Regions from separate parts of the Pinisolibacter sp. DMC19 genome, predicted to be linked through region 2. Evidence: predicted binding sites of a transcription regulator. Region 2 holds the regulator's gene; the other holds the start of a gene.

Region 1 (4,913 bases), on a different contig from region 2:
CGTCGAGGTGACCATGCCCGACGGCAGCGAACACGTGCTGCGCGCCGGTTCCGTCGCCTTCTTCCCCGGTGGCTCCCACGCCGTCTGGCGGGTGGTCGAACCGATCCGCAAGCTCGCCGTCTGCCGCCGCACCGTGCCGGCGCCGCTCGCCCGGATCATGACGACCGGCGATCTCGCCCGTCGGGCCGTGCGCTTCCTGAAATACGCCGCGCGCGTCATCTTCATCGGCACCGTGCCGGAGAGTGCGACCCTTCCCAAGGGCGAACCCGCACTCGTCCCGATCCCCGTCCGCGCCGCCGCACCGCGCCGCATCGCCGCCGTCGCCGGTATCGCGGCCGCCGCCGCGGCAGCCGCCACCATGGCGGCGCTCGACTTCGTCTGATCGCGTCGCCCGCCTCCGCGCACGCCTCGTCCGCCCTCCCCGTTCGACAAACCGCCGCAGCGCGGTCGGCCCCTCGCCCAGGGGCCGGCCGCGCCGTCGCGCGTCGTCTCACGGCCGACCCGCGCGTCTTGCCGCCTCGCCCTCGCTCGACGCGGGCACGACGCCGGAAGAAGTCCGTTCTCCCGCGCTCGTCCACATCGACTCATGCCATTTTTGCATTCCAGATATGCGAAAACATTGGCTGATCTACACGCAAAACTGGCAGAGACGTAACGTTATGTCCGATTGAGCATATCTAACAGATGGTTTATGACGCGGGGTTATTTAAATTACGCCTGAAATATTACGAGAAACGCGATTTGATATGCGTATTTGCCCGAGTTATCATGGTCCCAGATAGTCCTCGTACACCATTTTCCGGGCTATCCAAAAGCGAAGACGTTCTTCCGGGCGGATACGATGACAGACGACGACAGTTCTCGCAAAAGAGCGCCAGGCGTCACCTATGGAACGGCCGGAAATTGCCCCGACGGCATCTCCTTCATCGAGCATTTCCTGGTGGACGACGCACCGCCGGAACTCGAGGCGGTCGAGGCGGCGATCGACGCCGAGCCGCGGCCCTGGTGGCTCCGTTGGGTGCGACTGGGTGCCGTCGCGCTGTCGCTCGGCTTCTGGGCGCTGGTGATCCACGTCCTCTTCTGGTGAGGGCGCCAGAAATTGCTGGCGCCCCGCCGCGCCGGATCGACCGGGCGGCGGCGGCCCGAACGGCGGAAAACGTCCTCCGCCTTGACTCGTGCCGCCTTCGTCCCTATCTCCGAGCGACCCTGTTGGCACTCGATTTCGACGAGTGCCAACAGGTCGAATTCCCGGCGTCCCCCACCCCGATCCATTCATCGCGCGGACGGGTCACGGGCGACAGCCGAACGAACGTGTTCCAGAGAGGATCGCATCCATGTCCATCTCCTTCCGTCCGCTCGCCGACCGTGTCGTCGTCAAGCGCATCGAAGCCGAGCAGAAGACCGCCGGCGGCATCATCATCCCCGGCACCGCGCAGGAGAAGCCGCAGGAAGGCGAGATCGTCGCCGTCGGCCCCGGCGCCCGTGACGACGCCGGCAAGCTGATCGCGCTCGACGTCAAGGTCGGCGACAAGGTGCTGTTCGGCAAGTGGTCGGGCACCGAGATCAAGCTCGGCGGCCAGGACCTCCTCATCATGAAGGAGAGCGACATCCTGGGCATCGTCGGCTGAGGCCGTCCGATCCGGATCGTTCTCCCACCCGTTTCTCTCTTTCGGAGTAGGCCCACATGGCTGCCAAAGACGTCAAGTTCTCCGCCGATGCCCGCGAGCGCATGCTGCGCGGCGTCGACATTCTCGCCAACGCCGTCAAGGTGACGCTCGGCCCGAAGGGCCGCAACGTCGTCATCGACAAGTCCTTCGGCGCTCCCCGCATCACCAAGGACGGCGTCTCCGTCGCCAAGGAGATCGAGCTCGAGGACAAGTTCGAGAACATGGGCGCCCAGATGGTGCGCGAAGTGGCCTCGAAGACCGCCGACCTCGCCGGTGACGGCACCACCACCGCGACCGTACTCGCCCAGGCCATCGTCCGCGAGGGCGCCAAGGCGGTTGCCGCCGGCATGAACCCGATGGACCTCAAGCGCGGCGTCGAGCTCGCCGCCGCCACCGCGGTCAAGGACCTCGAGGGTCGCTCGCGCAAGATCAAGACCTCGGCCGAGGTCGCGCAGGTCGGCACGATCTCCGCGAACGGCGAGAAGGCGATCGGCGAGATGATCGCCGAGGCGATGCAGAAGGTCGGCAACGAGGGTGTCATCACCGTCGAGGAAGCCAAGACCGCCGAGACCGAACTCGACGTCGTCGAAGGCATGCAGTTCGACCGTGGCTACCTGTCGCCCTACTTCATCACCAACGCCGACAAGATGGTGGCCGACCTCGAGGATCCCTACATCCTGATCCACGAGAAGAAGCTCTCCAACCTGCAGGCGATGCTCCCGGTCCTCGAGGCCGTGGTGCAGACCTCCAAGCCGCTCCTCATCATCGCCGAGGACGTCGAGGGCGAGGCGCTCGCCACGCTCGTCGTCAACAAGCTGCGCGGTGGCCTGAAGATCGCCGCCGTCAAGGCGCCGGGCTTCGGTGACCGTCGCAAGGCCATGCTCGAGGACATCGCCATCCTGACCAACGGTCAGGTCGTGTCGGAAGACCTCGGCATCAAGCTCGAGAACGTCACCCTCGACATGCTCGGCCGCGCCAAGAAGGTCACGATCGCCAAGGAAAACACCACGATCGTCGACGGCACCGGCGCCAAGTCCGAGATCGAGGCGCGCGTCGCCCAGATCAAGGCCCAGATCGAAGAGACCACCTCCGACTACGACCGTGAGAAGCTCCAGGAGCGTCTCGCCAAGCTCGCCGGCGGCGTCGCGGTCATCCGCGTCGGCGGCGCGACCGAGGTCGAGGTCAAGGAGAAGAAGGACCGTGTGGACGACGCGCTCGCCGCGACCCGCGCCGCGGTCGAAGAAGGCATCGTCCCCGGTGGCGGCGTGGCTCTGCTGCGCGCCAAGAAGGCGGTCGAGGCCCTGTCGTCCGACGTCGCCGACGTCCAGGCCGGCATCAACATCGTGCTGAAGGCCCTCGAGGCCCCGATCCGTCAGATCGCCGAGAATGCCGGCGTGGAAGGCTCGATCGTGGTCGGCAAGCTGCTCGAGAACCCCGACGCCGAGATCGGCTTCGACGCTCAGACCGAGCAGTTCGTCAACATGGTGTCGGCCGGCATCATCGACCCGACCAAGGTCGTCCGCACGGCGCTCCAGGACGCGGCTTCGGTCGCCGGCCTGCTGATCACCACCGAGGCGATGATCGCCGAGAAGCCGCGCAAGGAAGCTGCTCCGGCGATGCCGGGCGGCGGCATGGGCGGCATGGGCGGCATGGACTTCTGATCCGCCAGGATCGGAAGGCCGTGAAGGCCGCCCATCACCGAGAAGTGCCGAAGTCGGGCAAGCCCGACTTCGGAGGGCGGCATGGACTTCTGAGGAAGTCCTCCGCGAACAAAAAAGAGAGGCGGCCTTCGGGCCGCCTCTTTCGTCTTCGGGGTGTTCGGTCAGGCCGAGGCAAGCGCGCCGACGGCGCCTCCGCTCACCAGCAGAGGCGCGGCACGAAGGCGGTGGCGCCGAGCTTTTCGGCCTCGAGGCGCGCCGAGACGCGGGTGGCGTCGGGGTCGTCGATCGGGCCGAAGTCGGCGGCGTGGATGCCGCCGGTGACGAAGAGCGTGTCGATCTTCTGCAGGAAGGCGCCGCGCACGTCGGTCGCCAGACCGTCGCCGATCGCCAGCGTGCGCACCTCGTCGAAGGGCTTGCCGTAGAGTTCCGAGATCCGCATCCGCGTCTCGTCGTAGACGGGTCCCCAGGGCTTGCCGACCAGGGTGATGTCGCCGCCGAGTTCCTCGTAGAGACGGGCGAGCGCGCCGGCGCACCAGACGCGTTGATGGCCGCGTTCGACGACGATGTCGGGATTGGCGCAGACCAGCGGCAGGCGGCGTTCCGCGAGCACCGCGAGGCGGGCGCGATAGTCTTCCGGCGTCTCGACCGTGTCGTCGAAGAGGCCGGTGACCAGAACGATCTCGGCATCGGCGTCGCCGACGCGCAGCATGTGCAGGCCGTCGATGAGCGGCAGGTCGCGCGGCGGGCCGACGTGGAGCACGCGGCGCTCGGTGCGGCGGCGCAGGATCTCGCGGGTGACGTCGCCGGAAGTCAGCAGGTCGTCGTAGGCCTCGCGCGGCACGCCGAGCCTGGCGAGCTGTTCGTGGATCGGCGCCGAGGGCCGCGGCGCGTTGGTCAGGAGCAACACCTTGCCGCCCGCCTCGCGCCAGCGCACCAGTGCGTCGCAGGCCGGGCCGAAGGCCTCCACCCCGTTGTGGACGACACCCCAGACGTCGCAGACGAGGGCGTCGTAGCGTCCGACGAAGGCGGCGAGACCGTCCACGCGGGGCGGCGAATTGGTGAGCATCGAGAACCTCTGGCTTGTGGGCGCGACGACATTACCCTTCCCCATGCTGCACCGCAACAACCAGCCTTTCGGTGGACGGCAGACATGCATCCGTCGACGCGGGCGCCCGAATCCGCGAAAATGATCGTTCGAACCCGCGAAAGGCAGCGCATGATCGTTCGCCAACTCTCCGAGACGACCGTCAATCGCATCGCCGCCGGCGAGGTGATCGAACGGCCGGCGAGCGTCGTCAAGGAGCTCGTCGAGAACGCGCTCGACGCGGGGGCGACCCGCATCGAGGTGGTGACGGCGGGCGGCGGCAAGACGCTGATCCGCGTCACCGACGACGGGTTCGGCATGACGCCGGACGATCTGGCGCTCGCCGTGCAGCGCCACTGCACCTCCAAGCTCGCCGAGGACGACCTCTTCCGCATCGAGAGCCTGGGCTTCCGCGGCGAGGCACTGCCGTCGATCGGCGCGGTGGCGCGAATGGCGATCGCCACGCGGCGCGCCGACGACGTCAACGGCTGGGAGATCGGT
Region 2 (4,913 bases):
CGGCCGTCGCGTAAGCCGCGAAATTGGCGGCATCGGCCGAGTTCGGATTGGCCTCGAGGGTGATCTCGGCGTCGGTGTCGACGCTCCACAGCCGGGCGATCGCGCCGAGCACGGTCTCGACCGTCTTCGGCTCCATCAACGACGGCGTGCCGCCGCCGAAGAACACCGAGGAGACGCGGCGACCGGGGGTGCGGGCGGCGAAATGCTCGAGTTCGCGCACCAGCGCCCGACCGTAACGCGCCTGATCGACGCCACCGAGGCGGACGTGGCTGTTGAAGTCGCAATAGGGGCACTTGGATGCGCAGAAGGGCCAGTGCACGTAGATGCCGAAGCCCTGATCGAGACCCGCCATTCCCGTCTCCTTCGGCAGCCCGTCACGAAAGCGAATCGCTCTCCGTCCTGCCGCCGCGCGATGATTGCCCGGCAGCTCGTCAGAGACAACGCGCGGCGAAGGCGGAAAAGGCGCGTGCCCGGTGCGAAAGCCCGGTCTCGCCCGGCTTCAGCCCGTGCTTCTCCTCGGCCGACATCTCGCCGAAGGTACGGCTCTCGCCCTCGGGCAGGAACATCGGGTCGTAACCGAAGCCGGCGTCGCCCCGCGGCGGCCAGACCAGCGTGCCGTGGACCTCGCCGCGCACCGTCTCGGTGTGACCGTCGGGCCAGGCGAGGCAGAGGGCTGCGACGAAATGCGCGGCGCGATCGGTGCTGCCCGACTGCGCCAGCATCTCTTCGATGTTGCGCATGGCGCGGGCGAAGTCCTTGTCCTCGCCGGCCCAGCGCGCCGAGAAGATGCCCGGCTGACCGCCGAGCGCGGCGACGCAGAGGCCACTGTCGTCGGCGAGCGCCGGCAGGCCCGAGGCGAGGGCCGCCGACAGCGCCTTCAGGGCCGCGTTGGCCTCGAAGGTCTCGCCGGTCTCCTCCGGCTCGGGCAGGTCGAGCTCGCCCGCCGACACGGCATCGATGCCGTGCGGGGCGAGCAGATCGCGGATCTCGGCGAGCTTGCCCTTGTTGTGGGTGGCGACGACGATCCGGCCGCCTTCGAGACGACGTGGGGTCATGGACGATCCTCCCTCTCCGGGCCGAGCGATCGCGCTCAGCCGATGATGGTCTTCTGCAGGGCGACGAGCTCGCCGACGCCCTTTTCGGCGAGGCCGAGCAGCGCGTCGAGCTCGGCGCGGGTGAAGGGCTTGCCCTCCGCCGTGCCCTGGATCTCGACGATGCCGCCGGCGCCGGTGATGACGAAGTTGGCGTCGGTCTCGGCGTTGGAATCCTCGGCATAGTCGAGGTCGAGCACCGGGGTGCCGCGATAGATGCCGCAGGAGATCGCCGCGATGTGGTCCTTGAGGACCTCGCCCTTGACCATGTCGCGCGCCTTCATCCAGGCGAGACAGTCGTGCAGCGCGATCCAGGCACCGGTGATCGAGGCGGTGCGGGTGCCGCCGTCGGCCTGGATGACGTCGCAGTCGACGGTGATCTGGCGCTCGCCGAGCGCCTGGAGATCGACCACGGCACGCAGGCTGCGGCCGATCAGGCGCTGGATCTCGTGGGTGCGGCCCGAGGGCTTGCCGGCATTGACCTCACGACGCATGCGGTCGTGGGTGGCGCGCGGCAGCATGCCGTATTCGGCGGTGACCCAGCCGCGGCGCTGGCCGCGCAGCCAGCCCGGCACGTTGTCCTCGAGGCTGGCGGTGCAGAGCACGTGGGTGTCGCCGAACTTCACCAGGCAGGAGCCCTCGGCGTGTTTGGCGACGCCGCGCTCGAGGCTGACGGAGCGCAGTTCGTCGGCGGCGCGTTTGGACGGGCGCATGATCTTCTTTCGTTCGTTCGTCGTTTCGTAGGTCTCCCGTATCCCGCCGGGGGGCAGAGGTAAAGGCCGATCGGGATCGCGGGACGATTGATCGGCCGCCACCGTGATGTACGATCGAGGCCACGGCCCGATCGACGGGTCGACGGATTCAGCATGGCCCAGCCGCCGTTCCTCACCCAACCGCCGATCGCCGCCGGTGCCGGCAGCCTCGCCCAGCTCGACGAGCGCTCGCGCGAGATCTTCCGACGCATCGTCGAGGGCTATCTCGACACCGGCGAACCGGTCGGCTCGCGCAACATCTCGAAACTGCTGCCGATGGCGCTGTCGCCGGCCTCGGTGCGCAACGTCATGGCCGATCTCGAACAGGCCGGCCTGATCTTCGCCCCGCACACCTCGGCCGGCCGGCTGCCGACCGAGAGCGGGCTGCGCTTCTTCGTCGATGCGATGCTCGAGATCGGCGATCTCGGCGAGGGCGAACGCCGCCGCATCGAGGCCGAGATCCGCGCCGCCGGCCGCACGCCGGAAGAGGTGCTGACCGAGGCGAGCCAGATGCTCTCCGGCCTCACGCGCGGCGCCGGTCTGGTGCTCGCCCACAAGGCCGATCTCAGACTGAAGCACATCGAATTCGTCCGGCTCGAGCCGACGCGCGGCCTCGTCGTGCTGGTCGGCGAGGACGGATCAGTCGAAAACCGCGTCGTCGAGCTGCCGCTCGGCCTGCCGCCCTCGGCGCTGGTCGAGGCGACCAACTATCTCAACCGTACCATCCGCGGCCGGACGCTCACCGAGGCGCGGGCCGAACTCGAACGCCTCCAGGGCGAACGGCAGGCGGAACTCGACGACCTGACCGCCCGCGTCGTCGAGGACGGGCTCGCCACCTGGGGCGAGGCGGCGGAGGGCCGGCCGCAGCAGCTGATCGTGCGCGGTCGCGCCAATCTGCTCGACGATCTCCGCGCCGCCGAAGACCTCGAGCGCATCCGCTCGCTCTTCGACGACCTCGAGCGCAACCGCGACCTGATCGAGCTGCTCGGCGACGCCGAGCGCGGCGAGGGCGTGCGCATCTTCATCGGCTCGGAGGCGAAGCTGCATTCGCTGTCGGGGTCGTCGCTGGTGCTGGCGCCCTATCGCGACGCCGAGGCCCGCGTCGTCGGCGTGCTCGGCGTCATCGGCCCGACGCGGCTCCACTACGGCCGCATCGTGCCGATGGTCGACTACACCGCCAAGCTGGTCAGCCGGCTGATCGGGTGAGATCGATTCGGCGCCGTTCGAATCGGATGCGAGACGATCTGGTTCATCGTTCATCCATTTGGTTTCATTGACTTTTCTCAGCATGTGAGAAACCGCGGGCGTCGATTTGGGGCGGGCATCCGAGGGCCCGCAGCCACCGCCCGCCCGAGCCGTCTCGTGCCCCCATTTGCATTGTCCGCCGGGACGCCTACATGAGACGAACCGCGACGCGATCCGCGCCCCCGAGACCCCCGGAGCCCCCCATGACCACGCCCACCGCTTCCTCCCCCGAGAGCTGGCACGGAACCACCATCGTCGCCGTCCGCAAGGGCGCCAAGGTCGTGGTCGCCGGCGACGGGCAGGTGACGCTCGGGGCGACCGTGATCAAACACACCGCCCGCAAGGTGCGCCGGATCGGCCGCGGCGACGTGATCGGCGGCTTCGCCGGCGCCACTGCCGATGCCTTCACCCTGTTCGAGCGGCTGGAGAAGAAGCTCGAGCAATATCCCGGTCAGCTGACCCGCGCCTGCGTCGAGCTCGCCAAGGACTGGCGCACCGATCGCTATCTGCGCCGGCTGGAAGCCATGATGATCGTCGCGGACGCCACCACGACGCTGGTGCTGACCGGCAACGGCGACGTGCTGGAGCCGGAAGGCGGCGTCGCCGGCATCGGCTCGGGCGGCACCTATGCTCTGGCGGCGGCGCGGGCGCTGATCGATCAGGATCTCGATGCCGAAGTGATCGCGCGCAAGGCGATGGCGATCGCCGCCGAGATCTGCGTCTACACCAACACCAACGTCGTCGTGGAGACGATCTGACATGAGCGACGGCGGCATTCGGCCCGACGATCCCGCGTTCTCCATCGGTCCGGCCGATCTCGATGCGGCGGTCGCCGCCGGCGTGATCGGGGCCGACACCGCGACGGCGCTCGCCGCCTTCGCCACGGCGCGCGGACGGGAGCTGCCCGCCGCCGACGAGGAGGCCGTGCGCTTCGTCACCTCGTTCAACGACGTCTTCGTCACCCTCGGCATCGCGCTCCTCACCGGCGCGGTCGTCGTCCTCGGCTTCCAGTTCGCGCCGATCGCGACCGGCCCGGCCGTCGCCGTGCTCGCCTGGGGTCTCGCCGAGATCTTCACCGCGCGCCGGCGCATGGCTTTCCCCAGCATCGTGCTGGTCGCCCTCTTCGTCGCGGCCTGCGGCGGCAGCGTCATGATCGCGGGCGACGCCCGCGGACCCTTCGTGGCGCTCGGCGCCGGCCTCGCCATGCTGATCGGCGGCTATGTCCACTGGCGCCGCTTCGGCGTGCCGATCTCGGTCGCTGCGGCAGCGGCCGGCGCCATCGCGATGATGGTCGGTCTCCTCGCCGGCGTGGCGCGACCGTTCCTCGATGCGCATTTCGGCGAGATCTGTCTCGTCCTCGGCCTCGGCGTCTTCGCCCTGGCGATGAAATGGGACCTCTCCGACCGCGAGAGGCGGACGCGGCGCACCGACACGGCCTTCTGGCTGCACGTGCTGGCCGCCCCGCTGATCGTCCATCCGCTCGCCGCGCTGCTCGGCGCCGGCTTCGGCACGGTCTCCGGCGCGGCGCCGGCGCTGATCCTGGCGATGTTCGCGGTGATCGCCCTCGTCGCCGTCGTCGTCGACCGCCGCGCCCTGCTCGTCTCTGCGCTCGTCTATTTCGGCGGTTCGATCCTGATGTTGATCCGCGGCGCCGGCTGGACCGGGTCGATCGACGAGGCTCTGACCGTCGGCCTCGTCGGGGCCGTGGTGCTCGGCCTCTCCGTCGCCTGGGCGCCGCTGCGCGCGGCCGTCCTCACATTCGTTCCGGCCGCGGTCCGCGCGGTCGTCCCCGCTCCCCGCGTCCCCCGAGGCCAAGCGTCATGAC

The links. The regulator HrcA, encoded in region 2, represses chaperone genes, less so after heat shock. The targets are predictions, from matches to a motif close to GTTAGCACTCNCNNNNNGNGAGTGCTAAC.
Region 1: a site for HrcA is predicted at 1,209-1,237, ahead of ACT53U_RS10600 (co-chaperone GroES). Genes of this name have one in related genera too.

Annotation. Positions count from the first base shown of each region.
Region 1 is NZ_JBQUZF010000003.1:536,979-541,891, reverse strand. Features, by position in the region: gene ACT53U_RS10610 (cupin domain-containing protein) at 1-382, shown strand, start outside; gene ACT53U_RS10605 (hypothetical protein) at 941-1,087, shown strand; gene ACT53U_RS10600 (co-chaperone GroES) at 1,335-1,628, shown strand; gene groL (chaperonin GroEL) at 1,685-3,328, shown strand; gene ACT53U_RS10590 (TIGR01459 family HAD-type hydrolase) at 3,525-4,394, opposite strand; gene mutL (DNA mismatch repair endonuclease MutL) at 4,545-4,913, shown strand, end outside.
Region 2 is NZ_JBQUZF010000006.1:30,348-35,260, reverse strand. Features, by position in the region: gene hemW (radical SAM family heme chaperone HemW) at 1-352, opposite strand, end outside; gene rdgB (RdgB/HAM1 family non-canonical purine NTP pyrophosphatase) at 432-1,055, opposite strand; gene rph (ribonuclease PH) at 1,091-1,804, opposite strand; gene hrcA (heat-inducible transcriptional repressor HrcA) at 1,958-3,049, shown strand; gene hslV (ATP-dependent protease subunit HslV) at 3,292-3,846, shown strand; gene ACT53U_RS15150 (hypothetical protein) at 3,848-4,912, shown strand; gene hslU (ATP-dependent protease ATPase subunit HslU) at 4,909-4,913, shown strand, end outside.